DNA from 3 places in the Pseudoalteromonas sp. B131b genome. Region 1 is predicted to be linked to each of the others. Evidence: predicted binding sites of a transcription regulator. Region 1 holds the regulator's gene; each other region holds the start of a gene.
The links. Region 1 encodes FliA, which starts transcription of late flagellar genes. Its sites were predicted from a motif close to CTAAAGNTNNNNNNNNNNNNGCCGATA; they were not measured.
Positions count from the first base shown of each region.

Region 1 (5,997 bases):
AAAATCAAAGCTGCTGCAGTCGAAGCTGAAGAGGCTGCAAATGGCGGAAGCACTGCGACAGGTGTTGCGAATAAACAAGAGCAAAAAGAGCTTGGTTGGGATGATGTTCAGCAAGTTGATGTAATAGGATTAGAAGTAGGGTATAGATTAATTCCGCTGGTTGATCAATCACAAGGTGGTGAACTACTCAACCGGATTAAAGGAGTGCGTAAAAAGCTTTCTCAAGAGCTTGGATTTTTAGTTCCTCCTGTTCATATTCGCGATAATTTAGAACTAGACCCTAATGCTTACAGAATAACGCTAATGGGAGTATCTACTGGTGAGGGGGAGCTTAAGCATGGTGATGAGCTGGCTATTAACCCAGGGCAAGTATTTGGTCCAATAAAAGGAATTGAAACTAAAGATCCTGCATTTGGATTAGACGCGGTTTGGATTAAACCTGATCAAAAAGACGAAGCTCAATCTTTAGGCTATACCGTTGTTGATTCTGCCACAGTGGTTGCAACTCATATTAGTCAGTTGTTAACTAACAGTGCAGCGTTGTTACTAGGGCATGAAGAAGTTCAAAACTTACTTGATATGCTTGGAAAGAGTCATCCTCGTTTGGTTGAAGGACTTGTCCCTGATGTATTGCCGTTAACCGCTATTGTAAAAGTACTACAGAACTTATTGAACGAAGGGGTGGCTATTCGCGATATGCGATCAATTGTACAAACCCTTGTTGAGTATGGTCCTCGTAGCCAAGACCCTGATGTATTAACGGCTGCAGTGCGTATTTCTCTGCGTAGATTAATTGTTCAAGATGCGGTTGGAATGTCATCTGAAATACCTGTCATAACCTTGGCGCCTGAGTTGGAACAGATGTTGCATCAGTCATTACAAAATGCAGGCGATGAAGGTGCCGGTATAGAGCCAGGACTTGCAGAGCGACTTCAAGTGTCATTGAATGAAGCGCATCAAAATCAAGAAATGGCCGGTGAACCTTCAATACTGTTAACGTCAGGAATGTTACGTACTGTGTTATCTCGTTTTGTTAAGTACACCATACCAGGATTAAGGGTGATGTCTTATCAAGAGGTGCCAGACGAAAGACAGATAAAAATTGTCAGCTCTGTAGGCCAACAATAAGATTTTAAAGGGGTTGAATAATGAAAATTAAACGTTTTTTTGCTAAAGATATGCGTACAGCACTTAAAGAAGTGAAAGATGAACTTGGTGTTGATGCGGTTATTATGTCTAACAAAAAGCTGGCTAATGGCGTTGAGATTGTAGCCGCAGTTGATTATGAAAAAGCGGCCCCTAAATCAGCTGCACAGCCGCAAAATACTTTAGCGCGTGCGGATGACTCAGCACAATCACACAGTATACATAATTTTGTAAAGCCAGAGCCTCAACGCGCTAAAGCTGCCCCCCAAGCTAGGGTTGCAGATAGTTTAGAAGCTTTACTAGAGCGTCAATCTCCTCGCCCACGTTCACCTGAATTAGCATCAATGTTTTCTCAATCGGGTATTGAAACGACCGATAATTATCAAGAGCCAGTTGTCAAACCTCGCTCAGCGAATATGTTTGCTCGCGAAGATATTGCACCAACACGTCCACAGACCCAAGCCGATAGTTTAGGTTTTGATGACCTAGATCGTGATTTTGATGATCTAGATAGCCCCGTAACACCTCAAGCGCACGTTAAAAATAATGAAAGTGAAGAAATGACGTCAATGCGTGAAGAAATGAACGCTATTCGTCAATTGCTAGAGCACCAAGTGTCAGGTTTAATGCAGCAAGATATGGCACGCCGTGACCCCACACGTGCTTGTATGATTGACCGTTTAGTTGGTATGGGAATCGATAAAGAAGTTGCAGAACAAATGGCGTGTTTTGTACCTGATGACGTATCTCGCCAACAAGGTTGGAAGGCTTTGTTAACAATGGTCGAAGACCAGATGCAAACTACGAATAATGAAATACTACGTCAAGGTGGTGTTTACGCATTGGTAGGCCCTACTGGTGTGGGGAAAACGACAACAGTTGCAAAGTTGGCTGCTTTAGGCGCACAGAAATACGGTGCAGATAAAGTGGCGCTAATAACCACCGATACATACAGAATTGGTGCTTATGAGCAACTTGCAACATACGGTCGAATTATCGGTTGTGGAGTAAAGCAGGTTAAAGATGCTAATGAATTAGCTGAAGTTTTATACCATTTACGAAATAAACGTCTAGTATTAATTGATACAGCAGGTATGAGTCAACGAGACTTACGTTTAACAGAGCAATTGAATACGCTTATGCGCAATCAACGTGTTGATATTCGTAGTTATTTAGTATTAAGTGCAACAGCGCAAATAAATGTCTTGCAAGAAACAGTACGACATTTCAAAAAAGTGCAGTTAAGTGGTTGTATTTTCACCAAGTTGGATGAATCTTTAAGTTTAGGTGAGATTATTAGTATTGCGATTCAAAATCGCCTTCCAATAGGGTATCTTACTAATGGTCAACGAGTTCCAGAAGACATTCGTGTTGCAAATGCAGAAAAACTAGTAAAAAAAGCTGAGCAATTATATTTGAAAAGAATAAAAGCACAACATTCACGACACCAAGCAGTGGCGTCGAGCACAGTAGGGATGTATGATTAACACAGTATTAGATCAAGCAAGCGGCCTGCGCAAAATGAGTCAAAACAATAACAACGGCGTAAAAGTTATCGCTGTTACTGGTGGCAAGGGTGGTGTAGGTAAAACAAATGTTTCACTTAACACGGCAATAGCATTAGGCCAGCAAGGTAATCGAGTTTTAGTACTTGATGCCGACTTAGGTCTAGCGAACTGTGATGTGATGCTCGGATTACGGGTTGAACGTAATTTATCACATGTACTTTCTGGTGAGTGTGAACTCGATGAGATTTTAGTTGAAGGTCCTGCAGGAATTAAAATTGTACCAGCGACCTCTGGTTCTCAGAGTATGGTGGAATTATCACCGTCTGAACATGCAGGCCTTATACGCGCTTTTAGCGAATTAAATACCGAATTTGATATCTTAATTGTAGATACCGCTGCGGGTATTTCAGATATGGTACTGAGTTTTTCTCGTGCTGCTCAAGATGTAATGGTTGTAGTGTGCGACGAACCGACTTCAATCACAGATGCTTATGCACTTATTAAAGTGTTAAGTCGTGAGCATGGGGTGTATAAATTCAAAATTGTAGCTAATATGGTTCGTAGTATGCGTGAAGGTCATGAGTTATTTGCAAAACTTTCAAAAGTAACGGACCGATTTTTAGATGTGTCAATGGAGTTGGTTGCAACAATCCCTTATGACGAAAATATGCGTAAGGCAACTCGCCGTCAAAAAGTGATTGTAGAACTTTTTCCTAGTTCTCCTGCTTCAGTTGCCTTTAAAGCACTGGCGACAAGAGCAGTGAAATGGCCTATACCTAACCAACCTTCAGGACATTTAGAATTTTTTATTGAGAAGCTAGTTAACGGCTAATTATGACAACATTGGTAAATAGAGCTATGGGATATCAATCAACACAAAATTTAAATGTGATTGTTGAAAAACATGCATCGCTAGTCAAAAAAGTGGCATGCCATTTAATTGCTCGTTTGCCTCCAAGTGTCCAACTCGATGACCTAATTCAGTCGGGTATGATAGGCCTAATTGAAGCATCAAAAAACTTTGATGCAACCAAAGGCGCAAGTTTTGAAACGTTCGCGGGAATACGAATTCGCGGTGCCATGCTTGATGAAATGCGCCGTGGTGACTGGGCTCCTCGGTCGGTTCATAGAAAAAGCCGTCTTGTAGCCGAGACGATTGCTGGATTAGAAAGTAGCTTAAATCGTGAACCAACCGATATAGAAGTTGCTGAAAAACTTGAAATTTCGTTAAATGAGTACCATCATATTTTAAACGATGTAAACACAAGTAAAGTGTTAGGCATCGAAGACCTCGGGGTCGATGAAGATGTTATTACCACGGCGGGCCAAGATTTAACGCTAGACAAACCGTTTAATAACGTTAAAAATGAACGATTTAATGAATCATTATTAAATGCTATCAAGTCATTACCAGAGCGAGACGCAATGGTACTTTCTTTGTACTATAACGATGAAATGAATTTAAAAGAAATTGGACATATACTCGATGTAAGTGAATCGCGTGTAAGTCAGATACATGGTCAGGCGATGATTAAGCTAAAAGCAAAAATCAATGACTGGATAAACTAGTAGTAAGTAAATACAGGTTAAGACCTCACTGGAGGATGTTTTGGATAAAAACATGAAAATTCTTGTTGTTGATGATTTTTCGACAATGAGACGTATTATTAAAAATCTATTGCGCGACTTAGGCTTTACCAACGTCCAAGAAGCGGATGACGGCTCTACAGCCTTACCCATGTTACAAAATCAAGTTTTTGATTTTGTGGTAACAGATTGGAACATGCCAGGAATGCAAGGTATTGATCTTTTGAGAGCGATAAGGGCTGACGATAAATTAAAACACCTTCCTGTTTTAATGGTGACAGCTGAAGCTAAAAAAGAACAAATAATAGCAGCGGCTCAAGCTGGTGTTAATGGCTATATTGTAAAACCATTTACAGCTGGCACATTAAAAACTAAATTAGAAAAAGTGTTCGAACGCTTAGGTTAATAATAGGGGAAAGGCTTATGCCAGCACCTGCTGCGCCTCGGATAACGTTAGAACAAGCTCGTCAGCTCGTTACTTTTTTAGAAAATGGCGAACATGATAAAGCTGATCAACTAATTTTAGATACTGCATCTAAAGAGCAGTCAGAAATATTTGACGAAGTGGGAAAGTTGACGCGTCAACTACATGAAGCTTTAAAAGGCTTTGAGCTAGACACGCGCCTAACAGATCTCACTAACGACGCTATACCTGATGCTAAAAAACGGCTTAATTATGTCATTGAGATGACAGAAAATGCTGCAAATAAAACCATGGATGCGGTTGAGGCGAGTTTACCGATAGCACAACAGTTAGCGGATGAAATATCCCATATCAAACCGACATGGGACCGTCTAATGAGTCGTGAAATTGAACTCGGTGAATTTAAAGTACTGTGCCACAGCATTGATAAATTCATGAGCAGTTCTCATCATAAAACTGATGAGTTACAAAGCTTCATGACTAACATATTAATGGCCCAAGATTATCAAGATTTGACAGGTCAAGTAATTCGCCGAATTATAGAACTTGTTAGGGAAGTTGAAGAAAGCTTACTTCATCTTTTAACTGCTTTTTCTGAACAAGATATCAGTAAAGCAGTCACCCAAAAACCACAAAAAATAGATGACCCAGTTGACCCAGAAACATTAGCAGGTCCTGAAGGGCCTATTATTGATAAAGAATCACGTAATGATGTTGTGTCTGATCAAGATGAAGTCGATGATCTTTTATCAAGTTTGGGCTTCTAAGAGGAGAGTAACTGCATGTTTGAAGTCGATGAAGATATTTTACAAGACTTTCTTGTAGAAGCAGGAGAAATCCTTGAGCTTTTATCTGAACAGTTAGTTGAACTGGAAAATAATCCAGAAGATACCGAGTTGCTAAATGCTATATTTAGAGGCTTTCATACCGTAAAAGGCGGTGCTGGATTCTTAGCTATGACTGAGCTTGTTGACGCATGTCACGGCGCAGAAAATGTATTCGACTTGTTAAGGCAGGGCGTTCGTTCTGTTAATTCTGAGCTAATGGATGTTATCTTACAAGCACTTGATACTATCAATGAAATGTTTGCGACGATTCAAAATCGTGATAAACCAGAACCTGCGGATCCTCAACTACTTGAAGTTTTACATAAGTTAGGTCTCCCCACAGAAGACGAGTTATCAGGTACTTCTCCTGAAGTTGTTGTAGAACAGCCTCAAGAAGAAGCCGCTGAAGCACAAACTCCCAGTACTGATGGTGCGGACCCTTTTGCTTTTGATGAGCTGTTTAGTGGTCCAACTTCATCTGAAACTGACTCTCAAATTGATGAAA
Region 1 is NZ_JARLUZ010000001.1:1,974,760-1,980,756, forward strand. Features, by position in the region: gene flhA (flagellar biosynthesis protein FlhA) at 1-1,128, shown strand, start outside; gene flhF (flagellar biosynthesis protein FlhF) at 1,149-2,633, shown strand; gene P4S65_RS09000 (MinD/ParA family ATP-binding protein) at 2,626-3,486, shown strand; gene P4S65_RS09005 (RNA polymerase sigma factor FliA) at 3,513-4,223, shown strand; gene cheY (chemotaxis response regulator CheY) at 4,264-4,647, shown strand; gene P4S65_RS09015 (protein phosphatase CheZ) at 4,665-5,432, shown strand; gene P4S65_RS09020 (chemotaxis protein CheA) at 5,448-5,997, shown strand, end outside.

Region 2 (5,997 bases), 410 kb from region 1:
ATTTTTGGCAACAGGGGAGCAATTTATACAGTGGCTTAGTCATCTTGAAAGTTTAAATATAAAAGCGGTTCTTGCTGATCATGGTGTAACGTTTTCAATGTATTTTAAAGATGACAGTGGTAATAGCCATGAGATCACATCTCATGATTACTCGTATATAAAACTTTACTATCCATCGGTCAACTTAGGTTCGCATTCATCTAAAAAAGCTAATGCAGTTAATCCTATAATTCCCATTATATGAATTTATGTGTAAGTTTTTATCATACTGCTATCACTTTGAATAATATCTAATTGGGGTTTATTCGCTGCTTTTTTGTTTCAAGTGAAACTGTATTTTTTAGCAATTATTTGTGCTTGTACAGTTAACATAAGTGCCAGACATGCGCTGTTTTTAGGATTCAACCTAAAGGCAATTTACGTTTTGTCGCTGCACAAATATAGGTGAAAATCGTGATCAGGACGCAGAAGCTTTGCTAGGTTTTTACTTGTTTTCACATGGATGTAAGTCAGTAAGGTAACGCATGAAAAGTTACCGACCCCACTAGGTGACACACCTCACGCAGCGATTAAATCGCTCTTAGATAAAATGAACTTTAATATTGTAAGGTCAGCAGGGCTTGGTCTTCTATTATCGTTTGAAGCAGTTAGATATAAAGTTTTCACTTAGTTATAGACCAGTTTTTTATTATTAATTAGATCCCATACTTAAGCCTATTGGTATAAAATATTAGAAATTTCGTGTTGGTTAAATGTGGTAGAACTGTTGTTTGAGTATCAATTAAAGCGAAGTGCCCGACGTAAGACTGTTGCTATTAAAGTGCACCAACGGTCAATAACCGTTTATGCGCCTCATTATGTTCCTAAAAAACAGTTGGATTTATGGTTGGTTGAGAAACGAGATTGGGTAAATAGCCAACTTGATAAACAGATTAATATTGCAGACTCAAAGCAATATCCACTCGAAACACATAAAATTCTAATTTTCTCAAATCTTATAGACATAACGTTTGAACACGCTTTGCATTCTCAAGTTATAGAGCATGAGAATACATTAAGCGTATTGTGTTCTTCTCGAGTGAGCCATAAAAAATTGAAGTATAAAACATTACTTGAGGCGTATTTAACTGAAAAATTAGGATTATATATTGATATGCGTCTTGCCCACTTTTGTAAACTAATGGAGGAACCTTTACCGAATGATTTACGAATACGTATCTATAAACGTAAATGGGGGAGTTGTAATAGTAAACGTGAGCTTTCGTTTAACTTACTCTTGATTGGAGCCAAAAAATCAATTATAGACTACGTCATAGTCCACGAGTTGGCGCATTTACGTCACTTAGACCACAGTCGTGTATTTTGGCAACGTGTAGCTAAGTTTTATCCGGATCATAAGATAGCATCAGATTGGTTAAAGAATAATGGACAAAGTTTACAGTGGGAATTTTAAAAAATTATTGAAGTTTAAAATATAAGGTATTTTAGAAGAAAAGTGGTGGAGGGAGCTGGATTCGAACCAGCGAAGGCTGAGCCGTCAGATTTACAGTCTGATCCCTTTGGCCGCTCGGGAACCCCTCCACACTAATTTTGTTACACTTGGCCCCACTTAACTTAGCGGTAAGAAAAGTGGTGGAGGGAGCTGGATTCGAACCAGCGAAGGCTGAGCCGTCAGATTTACAGTCTGATCCCTTTGGCCGCTCGGGAACCCCTCCAGTGCAACGGCGCTGATAATAGCAAAACTTATATTTAAGTAAAGAAAAAAGCTAAAGAAAAATGAAATAAAGCCGATAAATATCTATTACCTACAATAATCGGCTAAAGTCTATGCAAATCGACGATTTGTTAATCACAGAGAGTCAACTAAGTACACGGTTGAATAAAAGTGTACACGAACAACGTCGAGGAGAGTTTTCTCTTTTATTGGCAATGTTATCCCACGATGCGCTTGATTTTAGTCAGTTCCATTTTCCAAAAACAGATATTGAAAACCCTATTGTTGAAGAAGAGACACTTCGTAAGCAATTTGGTTCGGGTCCGAAGCAGCCTTTAGCACCTGATGAATTTAATATGTTGATTGGGCAACACAACGCCGCTTTATTATCAAATGTGGGAGAGCATGCAGGTATGAGCGATATTAAGTTACGACACTGCTTAAACCCTGAACCACTTTCAATAAGAAATGATTTAGCTCATATTCCACTCAATGTGCTTGATAATTGTGAGCTAGCTGTGCGCAGACGTATTAAGAACAAAGAGACTCAGCTATCGCATCCGCAAATGGACGTAGCTTCATTCTATGATGGTCTTAATGGTGAATCATTACATCAACCGCTTCACTTAGCTACAGCATAATATTGACCTACAAAATAATTTATCTATCTACGATTTCAAATCAGCTTATGTCAGGCCCAGTAAAACAAGCTTTAAATGGTCATTTTTATAATAATGATGGCTAAAAAGAGAGGCTTTGTAGCTATTTATAATGTTAATTGCCTAAAAATTGATTTAGTTTAAAAAAACCATCCAAAAATTTAATGCAATTGCTATAATGATGTCAAATGGTATGACATGAAATGCCGTTATCATTAAACCAAGGTAATTAGGAACGTAATGAAGAAAACATTCACGCTGAATCACGAGAAAATCAAATACCCTCGTATGGTCGATGCTGCAAAGCACGAAGTGAAAAAATATTTGAAAAGAGAACGTAATAAAACGCTACCTGAAGATGCTGATTACTGGGCATTTGACTGTAAGTTTGGTAATACAGCTGAAGATGCTCAAGTAGTGCACGTTGCAGAGATTAGCAATCATATCAGCGACATCGAAAAGCAAGATTTAAAGTCTTTCTACGTAGAGATTTTAGCAAAGCCGGCACAGCGTCAACAAGCTGATTTAGATGACGACGAGTAACTCTTAAATTTTAAGTACTCGTAAAGTAGAGATGGACCCAAGTGGTCCATTTTTGTTATGTGGGTTTTAATATCAATCTGAATAATACTAACCAACCAATCCGCAATCATGCTTAATCAGTTTGAGGGATTAAATCTGACGCTAACGGCGTTAAAAATTTCTGATATAGGACAATTAAATAACGATTTTTTGTCTTGTTATCGACACGATTCTGTTATCTAAAAATAGATCACTTAATTAAAAGAGTTGGTATAAGTATTTGAACAATATAAATTATCTAATAACCCTATAATACCAACCTGCATAAATCTTTGATCAATTTAACGAATTAAATTGCACTATAACGTCGTTAAAATTTTTTATTTAGAACAACTAGATACAAAAACTTTTGCCTAGTTCTAGCGTAATTTTCTTAACGTTAAATAGACCCCATACATAAGCAGATTGGTATAAAATTTTATTTAGAGACGCTGAGTTTTTTGGAAATAAATAACTTTTCGTGTGTATGCGCCACATTAAGTTAAATAATATGTACAAAACTAGAGTACATATCATTTAACTAATTAGTGTGTTTCAAAATACCTGATGCCTGGGTAAGTTGAGGTTTATAGGCTATGGCACTTTTTATACTTTTTAGTACTGCCACATGGGCAATCATCGTTCCTGCCAATTTTTATATCTGCAACAGGTAATATAACGCCGTCAGAATATTTCCACTGATTTTTTTCTTTAATGAATTTTGATTGTTCGTGCAATTCACAGTATAAATTATCATAAAAGTAGTGCGCTTTAAATTCTACAAAACCCTGACTATCATCGTGCCCTGAGTCTATAATTGTCAGTTTTATAAAGCGGCAACCATCTGCAAATTCTTTAATTTCTTTAACGGGGTTTTCGGGCTGTTTATCTGGTGTATATGTTTGATAAATATACTTAGCATTTTTGAGTGCATAAGCACTATAACGAGAGCGCATAAGTAGCTCTGGTGTTTGAGGATGCTGTATTGCCAAATGAAAAGGTTCGCAGCAGTCAACATAATCTTGTTGGCTGCCACAAAGACATAATGTTTTATTCAGTGAGGTCATAATTTTGGTGTAAAGCTAAAATGTTAGTTTAACAAGATTATTGAGCTAGTAATATCTCTGTGGTTTGTTTGTTTTTCGTGAAGCAATATAACTTTGTATTTGTCTTACTCATATCCAGAGATAAGCTAGTTAATAGCTGGTTATTAACTATATCAGTCCAAGTAATTACAGCTGCAAAATTACCGTTGTGTAAAGCCGAATTTAATACGTACTCTAGATTCACTAAGTGTTTTTGTCTAATAACGAGTAATTTACTCGTATCGATAGAGCACGAATCAAGTAGCGCTTTACTAGGGACGTGATCGGGTGCGATTAATAATGTCCAAGCATTTAAGCTATTGTATTGATGTAATACTTTTAATAGCTCAAATGTTGCCGAAATTTCATCTTCAATTTCAATTAAATTAACACAATCGCTTTTATTGTCTTGTTGGTAGCTTTTAACTGTTCGTATGGTAATTGGTTGTAACATATCGCCTCACTAACTGGGTTTTTATACAGTATTTACATACAGTAGTTTATACAGTGTTTGTGTGCAAGTGTTTTTTGCTATTTTTTTGTACGATAATTTAAGATTTAGACTTTTTTTAAATTGTCATTTTTTTAAGTTATTAATATTTAATGATTTAAATTTACCTTTATGTTGTTGTTTCCAACTGTGCATTATTGTGTTGAATACTGTATACACCTGTTGAAGGTTGATATGGCAGCTTTAAATAATGATTTCATGTGTAAATTACAGCATAGTTTCGTATGTGTAATTTACTCTTCGTTAGCGTTATTTGGTATTAGGTGAGAAAACTGCAATTGGTGAATTTGTTCATATAAACTTGCAGCGTAGCATTGGGCATCTTTAAAGCGTTTAGTTTCAATGTGTTTACGCAAGTCAGTTAATGCAGTAGTTGCTGGTTCGTGACCTTGACTACTTGATAAGCTTAGCCATGCAACCGCATGAAATACACTTTGCGGAACACCTTGGCCTTTTACAAAAAATAGTCCTAAGTAAAATTGTGCTCGAAGTTCTCCAGACATCGCAGCTAAACGCATCCACTTCGCAGCAAGTGCATTTTGATTGTTTTTTAAATAATACAGTGCTTTGTTCAGTGTATTTTGCTGACTATTTTCGTTAGTTGGCGTTGAGTTAGTGTCGCTAGGTTGCGTGACAAAGGACAGTATATTGTCTAACTGCTGCTCTAAATCTTGGCCTGTCGGTGTTGTTTTTATCATGCTCACTCATTCGTTATGTAACTAAGTCAATAGTTTAGTATATCGCAAGGTAAAATGTCCTGTAAAAGATGATTTTTATGTTAAAATATTGCCACTTTTTACAACCATAAGTCTATTATGCTCGAAGCTTTATTTAAAATTAGTGAGAATGGCTCATCAGTCCGCCGTGAATGCATTGCGGGTATTACTACATTTATCACAATGGTTTACATTGTATTTGTTAACCCTGCCATGTTAGCAGAGGCTGGAATGGATCAGGGAGCTGCTTTTGTAGCAACTTGTATTGCAGCTGCTATTGGTTGTTTTATTATGGGATTGTGGGCTAATTATCCTTTAGCATTAGCGCCTGGAATGGGGTTAAATGCATTTTTTACATATGGTGTTGTATTAGGGATGGGTTACACATGGCAGGCGGCATTAGGTGCTGTTTTTATGTCTGGGTGTATATTTTTACTTCTAAGCCTGTTTAAAGTTCGTGAGTGGATTATTAATGCCATTCCTTTGGTTTTAAAGCGGGCCATTGCAACGGGTATTGGCGCATTTTTAGCTTTAATTGCTCTTAAAAATGCGGGCATCATCGTTGCCAGCCCTGCAACGTTAGTACAATTAGGTGATATAACTTCAGCTGGCCCATTATTAGCTATTTTCAGCTTTTTTATTATTGCTGCGCTTTTATATCGTAACTTTAAAAGTGGTGTATTAATTAGTATTTTATTAGTGACCTGTATCGCACTGGCTTTAGGGCTTGTTGAATACCATGGAATTGTTG
Region 2 is NZ_JARLUZ010000001.1:2,383,906-2,389,902, forward strand. Features, by position in the region: gene P4S65_RS11015 (VOC family protein) at 1-244, shown strand, start outside; gene P4S65_RS11020 (M48 family metallopeptidase) at 755-1,453, shown strand; tRNA gene P4S65_RS11025 (tRNA-Tyr) at 1,497-1,581, opposite strand; tRNA gene P4S65_RS11030 (tRNA-Tyr) at 1,631-1,715, opposite strand; gene P4S65_RS11035 (VC2046/SO_2500 family protein) at 1,828-2,355, shown strand; gene P4S65_RS11040 (DUF6172 family protein) at 2,614-2,916, shown strand; gene P4S65_RS11045 (YchJ family protein) at 3,522-4,001, opposite strand; gene P4S65_RS11050 (SulA-like leucine-rich domain-containing protein) at 4,039-4,473, opposite strand; gene P4S65_RS11055 (tetratricopeptide repeat protein) at 4,764-5,228, opposite strand; gene P4S65_RS11060 (NCS2 family permease) at 5,346-5,997, shown strand, end outside.
Region 2: a site for FliA is predicted at 1,767-1,793, ahead of P4S65_RS11035 (VC2046/SO_2500 family protein). Genes of this name have one in related genera too.

Region 3 (5,997 bases), 220 kb from region 1:
CCCTTTTTTGGCTAGGAGGCGTAAACCAAGCACAATATGCAGATTCGATAAAAACAGGTGAGGTACTCCCTTCCCTACACTCTAGTAAATTTGCACCAGATTATAAAATTGCTATCCCTACCGGAATAAAAGCAATGAGTAACGCTGCTGTTGCCTTATTTAATAAGTAACCTGAGTTTAGGTTAAGTAATACCAATTCAACATTAAGCAATATGGTTTAATAAAATGGCTCTGTTGCTAACTAGCAACAGAGCTTTTTTTATAACTCGACTTTTTAAAGGTCGCTTTTCCACCTCGTTTAGCAAAACGTTTTTTAGGTGAGGTTTTTGGTAACTTCGCAAATGCATTGCTATCGCAGCTTGCTGCTAATTGAACAAACCCATTTAGGTCAGCAAGTAAAGGCTGTAAAAATTGCTGATAACTCATTGCCTGCTGTGCAATATCACCTAAGCTCGACTCCCACTTTGCGGTTAAATCAGGACTCGCTAAACCTTGTGGTAATACGCTAATTAGAGCAAGTCCCGTTTCGGTCGCTCTAATTGACTTACCTTCACGTTTTAAAAAGCGCCGCTTGAATAGCAACTCGATTATTCCCGCACGTGTTGCCTCCGTACCTAAACCATCGGTGTCTTTTAATACTTTTTTAATTTGTGGATCTTTAACATAACGACTAATACCGGTCATCGCAGCCAATAATGTAGCATCGGTAAAATAAGTAGGGGGTGATGTATGCTTTTCGACTACTTCGCCTTTATCGCAAAAAAGAGGTATACCTTTTGTTAAAGGAGGTAGCGAGGCTTCATCTTTTAATTCAGATTTACCCATTAACACCTTAAAACCCAAGCTTACATCTTGCTTTGCATTTGCCTTAAAAAGCCCACCAGCAATAATTACCTCAGCTTTAGTTTCGTTATATATATAGTCGGGATAAAACTGAATTAAGTAATGACGGCTTATTAATTGATATACCTTTGCTTCGTCACCGCTCAAACTCGCTGACTTTAACTGCTTAGCCGTAGGCACAATGGCATGATGGGCTGCTACTTTTGAATCGTTAAAACATTTACTACGCTTTTTTACATCAGCCCCGTTTACTAATTCACTGCTTTGCCCCCCATTAGCACTTATTGCCTTAAAAATAGCAGATGCTTCTTGATGGTGATCTTTGGGTAAATAACGATTATCTGAGCGTGGGTAAGTTATTAATTTATGACGTTCGTAAAGTATTTGGCAAATATCCAATACTTTTTGAGCTGGCATTCCAAATGCTTTAGCTGCATCTATTTGCAGAGCAGATAAATTATAAGGCAATGGAGCACTTTGCTTTTTTTGTTTTTGGTCGAGTGAAGTAAGCTCAGCACTTTGCTTTGTAATGCGTGAAGCAACATTTTCTGCAAGAGCTTTGTTAAGTATTCGCCCTTCTTCATCTTGATGTGGCTCACATGCTTTGCTTGGAACCCACTTAGCTATGAATGGTTGATTATCTGGAGTAAACAAATGCGCCAATACATCGTAAAAAGGCTTAGATACAAAATTAGCTATTTCGTTATCTCTATTAACAACAAGACCTAAAATAGGGGTTTGAACCCGCCCTACCGAAAGCACATTACCAAATCCTGCTTTTTGCCCAGCTAATGTATATGCACGCGTTAAATTCATACCAAATAACCAATCCGCACGAGAGCGCGCTAAAGCAGATACACTTAACGGAATAAAATCTCGATTAGAACGCATTGCGCCCAATGATTTCTTTACCGCCGACAAGTTTAAATCACTAATGAGTAAACGTTGCGTACTTTGCTTTTTAGCCTGACTTATTTTAGCTTCTTCTATTACTTGGTCGACCAGAAGCTGGCCTTCGCGGTCTGGATCGCCAGCGTGAATAAGTTGCGAAGCTTGTTTAATTAATTTTTTTAAAACAGTGAGCTGTTTGCGAGTTTTGGTTTTGGCTTTTAACTTCCACTGCTCAGGTATTATAGGTAAGTGATCAAACTGCCACTTTTTAAAGCGCTCATCATAATCATCAGGCTCTGCTTGTTCTAGTAAATGCCCAATACACCACGAGACACAATCACCGTTAGCAACTTCTATATAGCCATCGTGTTTTTTATGTGGTTTTGGTAACGCATCAGCAATAGCGCGTCCAAGTGAAGGTTTTTCTGCAATGTAGAGTTTCATAGCTCGCTCACCACTGTTCATATGAACAGTAGTTTAGCACAGCTATTTTAAAGGAGGGGCTTTTTTATAACCATTACTGGTTATAACTTTATTATTTTTTATCACTAAATAAATCAGCGGAAGATAGCACACCACTATGGTGCCCGTATTAATTAAAGGTAAAAGCGTTTTATACATTAGCGTGCTATAAGATAAATCCCAAAGGTGGCGATCAACAACGCGAAAAAGTTGTAAAATTGGCGCTGTGATAACAACCAACTGACCTAACACACATTGCCATAAGTAAACCTTGTCTTTTATCCCAAGATAAGCAATTAAAGCCATCCAAGCAACGTCATTAAATGCCCAGACAAGATATCTATATACATAAATATCTTTATCAAACTCTCTTAAAGAATCGTATATAAGTGCACCAAATAAGAAAAATACACCTGTAACACATACAAATCGTAATGCTAAAAAATCTTTACGCAAATAGAAAATAAAAATAGCTGGGATTAAAAATAAAACCCAGCTAAGTTCAAGAAGTGCAATTACCTTATCAACCCATAAAGGCATTGTTATTCTTTCGTCTTATCATCATCTCCGCCACTACCATTTCCTGGCATATCGCTATACTTATATTTTTTATTCATGGGTACTCCATTACATTTGTTAAGATTTATTATCTTAAGTTAAAAAAACTGCTTTGCCAAGCGGTACTACCTAACATCAATAGGTGCTGACTCTTTTGCTTTACCTTGCAAAATAGAAATCTCGACACGACGATTTCTTCGGCGGTCTTCATCTGTATCATTTGGTACAAGTGGTCTTGTTTCAGCTCGCCCAACAACCATCATCCGAGTTTTGTCAAAGCCTTGTACTTTTTGTAATTCACTTGCAACAGCCACAGCACGTTTAGATGATAAATCCCAATTATTAACATACAGTTCATTCGATACCTGAAAATCATCGGTATGCCCTGAAACTGTAATCTCTCCTGGCACATCTTTTAAAAGAACACCGATATCTTGAATTATAGGTTTAAACTTAGGTTGTAAAAATGCACTACCTGAAGGAAAGGAACCGTTTTCTCTAATACGAATAATTATTTGCTGCCCTAAAGACTCAAGCTCTATTGCACCATCAATAATTTGCTTTTCAAGCTGCTGCGCGATTTTTTTAACAAGCTCGTTTGTTTGTTCTTGATCCGCTGCTGAAATAGCCTGCTCTGATGATTTTTCTTGCGAAGTGCTCCGAGATTCGCCACCACGTTTGTCCCCGCGTTGTTCTTGCCTGCCACCAGCTGAGCTTTCTTCTCCAGCCTGAAACTCTAACATTTGTTGAGTCATTTCTACTGTTTGTTGTTGAATAGTTTCTATTGGAGTGGGTTCTGGTTTGCCTGGGGTAAACTCCATAGCAATAACAGAGGTACCTTTAGGGATATCTTTTACTTCAATTTTATTCTGCACACCAAAAGCAAACTTCATCGAGCCTGCTATTTGTTTAAATTTAAGTACATCCATTTCAGAAAATGCAAGCAAGAGTACAAAAAAGCACATCAGTAAAGACATTAAGTCGGCAAAGGTTCCCATCCAAGCAGGTAAACCAGGAGGTGGACATTTACACTCTTGCTCAGACATGGTTACTCCTCAGTATCAACTTTACGTTTTGATTCAGCTAAGTAGTTCTTCAAAATACCTTCAATCACTTTTGGATTTTGACCATCTTGGATACCTAAAACTGCATCTAAAATCAAACGTTGATTCATCGCCTCTTCGTCTTTACGAAGTTCCAATTTAACTTGAATAGGGATAGCCACTACGTTTGCTAAAAAGGCACCGTATAAGGTAGTTAATAGTGCAACAGCCATTGAAGGACCAATTGATTTTGGATCGTCCATATTCGATAACATAGCAACTAAACCAATAAGCGTACCAATCATACCCATTGCAGGAGCAATATCGGCCATCGCTTTAAATAAGCCTGCGCCCATTTCATGTCGTGTTGAAGTTAAAGTGATATCTTTTTGTAAGGTCGCTCTAACAACGTCAGCATCGTGACCATCAACTAGCATATCTACACCTTTACGCATAAATTGATTTGGTATTTCAGCTTCCTCAAGCGCCAGAAAACCGCCCTTTCGAGCTGAATCTGCAAGTTCAACCGCTTTTTCAATTAACTCTTCCGGCGATTCAATTTTAAACATAAAAGCTTTAGCGGCAACTTTACCTATCCCAAAAAATTGTCCCATGGTGTAATTAGATAAAACTATAAATATAGAGCCACCAAATACAATTACCACTGAAGGGGTATTGTAAAACATGGCCATTTCACCACTACTACTCATAAACATGGACATGACAATTAAGCCAATTGCGCCAAGGATCCCTATTATGGTTGCTAAATCCACATTACCTCCAGAGGTTTCATGCACTAAGGCCTTATTGTAAAACTTTTATTATTAACTGCTTATCGGCAACATGCTAAATTGCTTGAGTCATATATGAAAATAAACATAAAAAACAATTTCAGGATTATTTTTAAACAAAGTTACAATGTTAATATAACGATTAATCATTTAAATGATATCAGTATGACCGTAATTAAGGCTTTATTAATCCACATAAAGTAACATTTAGCCGTAATAGAAGAAAAAAACATATCATTCTTTGACCTAGTTTAGCATTCCCCCTAAAATTGGCTCCTAAATTTATCAAGTAAGCTGAAATAAGATGGCGACTAAAAAACCTGAAAACTTAAGTTTCGAACAAGCACTAGAAGAATTATCAATAATTGTTAGTGATATGGAACAAGGTGATTTATCGCTTGAGCAGTCATTGAAGCAGTTTGAACGCGGTATTGCTCTAGCTAACGCTTCATCTGGTAAACTCAAGCAAGCAGAACAAAAGGTATCTATTTTAATGGGTAATGGCGATAAATCAGTACTTACAAACTTTGATAATGATATGGAATAGCGGTGAGCATTAAAGAACATATTGAGCGTGCTCAAATAGACGTTGCATCAGCACTAAACCTTTATTTTGAACAAGCACTTGATAGTGATAGAGCAATAAAAGAAGCAACTCATTACAGTTTGTTTAATGGTGGAAAAAGGCTGCGCCCATTTTTAGTCTACGCAACAGGCAAAATATTAGGGGCAGACAAAAAAGATTTAGATATATTAGCAGCAGCTATTGAATGCATACACAGTTACTCGCTAGTACATGATGACTTACCTGCTATGGATGACGACGATCTGCGTCGTGGTCGACCAACTTGTCATATAGTTTATGGTGAAGCCCAAGCAATTTTAGCCGGCGATGCTCTTCAAACTTTAGCTTTTGAACTAATTGCTAAACATAGTTTTAACTGCTCTGCTCAAACACAGGTAAAAATGATAGCGACACTCGCCCACGCATCAGGCCTTGAAGGAATGGTTTCAGGTCAAGGTTTAGATATTGCAGCCACTGATAAAATCATTACAGTACAAGAACTTGAGCGAATACATAAGCTAAAAACTGGCGCACTTATTAATTGCGCAATTACACTTGGTGCACTGTGCAGCGAAAATGTTGATGAACAAACCTTAGAAAACTTAAGCGTTTTTGGGTATGCTATAGGGCTTGCATTTCAAGTACACGACGACATTTTAGATGTTGAAGGCGATACGTTTACTTTAGGTAAACCACAAGGCTCCGATATTGCCGCGAATAAAGCGACATACCCTGCGTTATTAGGTATGCTAGGCGCTAAAGAAAAGGCACAAAACTTAATACAACAAGCCCATGAAGCGTTGGCAAATATAGATGCAGACACCACACTTCTCGCATCGCTGGC
Region 3 is NZ_JARLUZ010000001.1:1,755,918-1,761,914, reverse strand. Features, by position in the region: gene P4S65_RS08005 (M20 metallopeptidase family protein) at 1-170, shown strand, start outside; gene P4S65_RS08000 (DNA topoisomerase III) at 238-2,178, opposite strand; gene P4S65_RS07995 (hypothetical protein) at 2,221-2,736, opposite strand; gene P4S65_RS07990 (flagellar motor protein MotB) at 2,880-3,800, opposite strand; gene pomA (flagellar motor protein PomA) at 3,803-4,570, opposite strand; gene P4S65_RS07980 (exodeoxyribonuclease VII small subunit) at 4,893-5,135, shown strand; gene ispA ((2E,6E)-farnesyl diphosphate synthase) at 5,138-5,997, shown strand, end outside.
Region 3: a site for FliA is predicted at 4,631-4,657, ahead of pomA (flagellar motor protein PomA). Genes of this name have one in related genera too.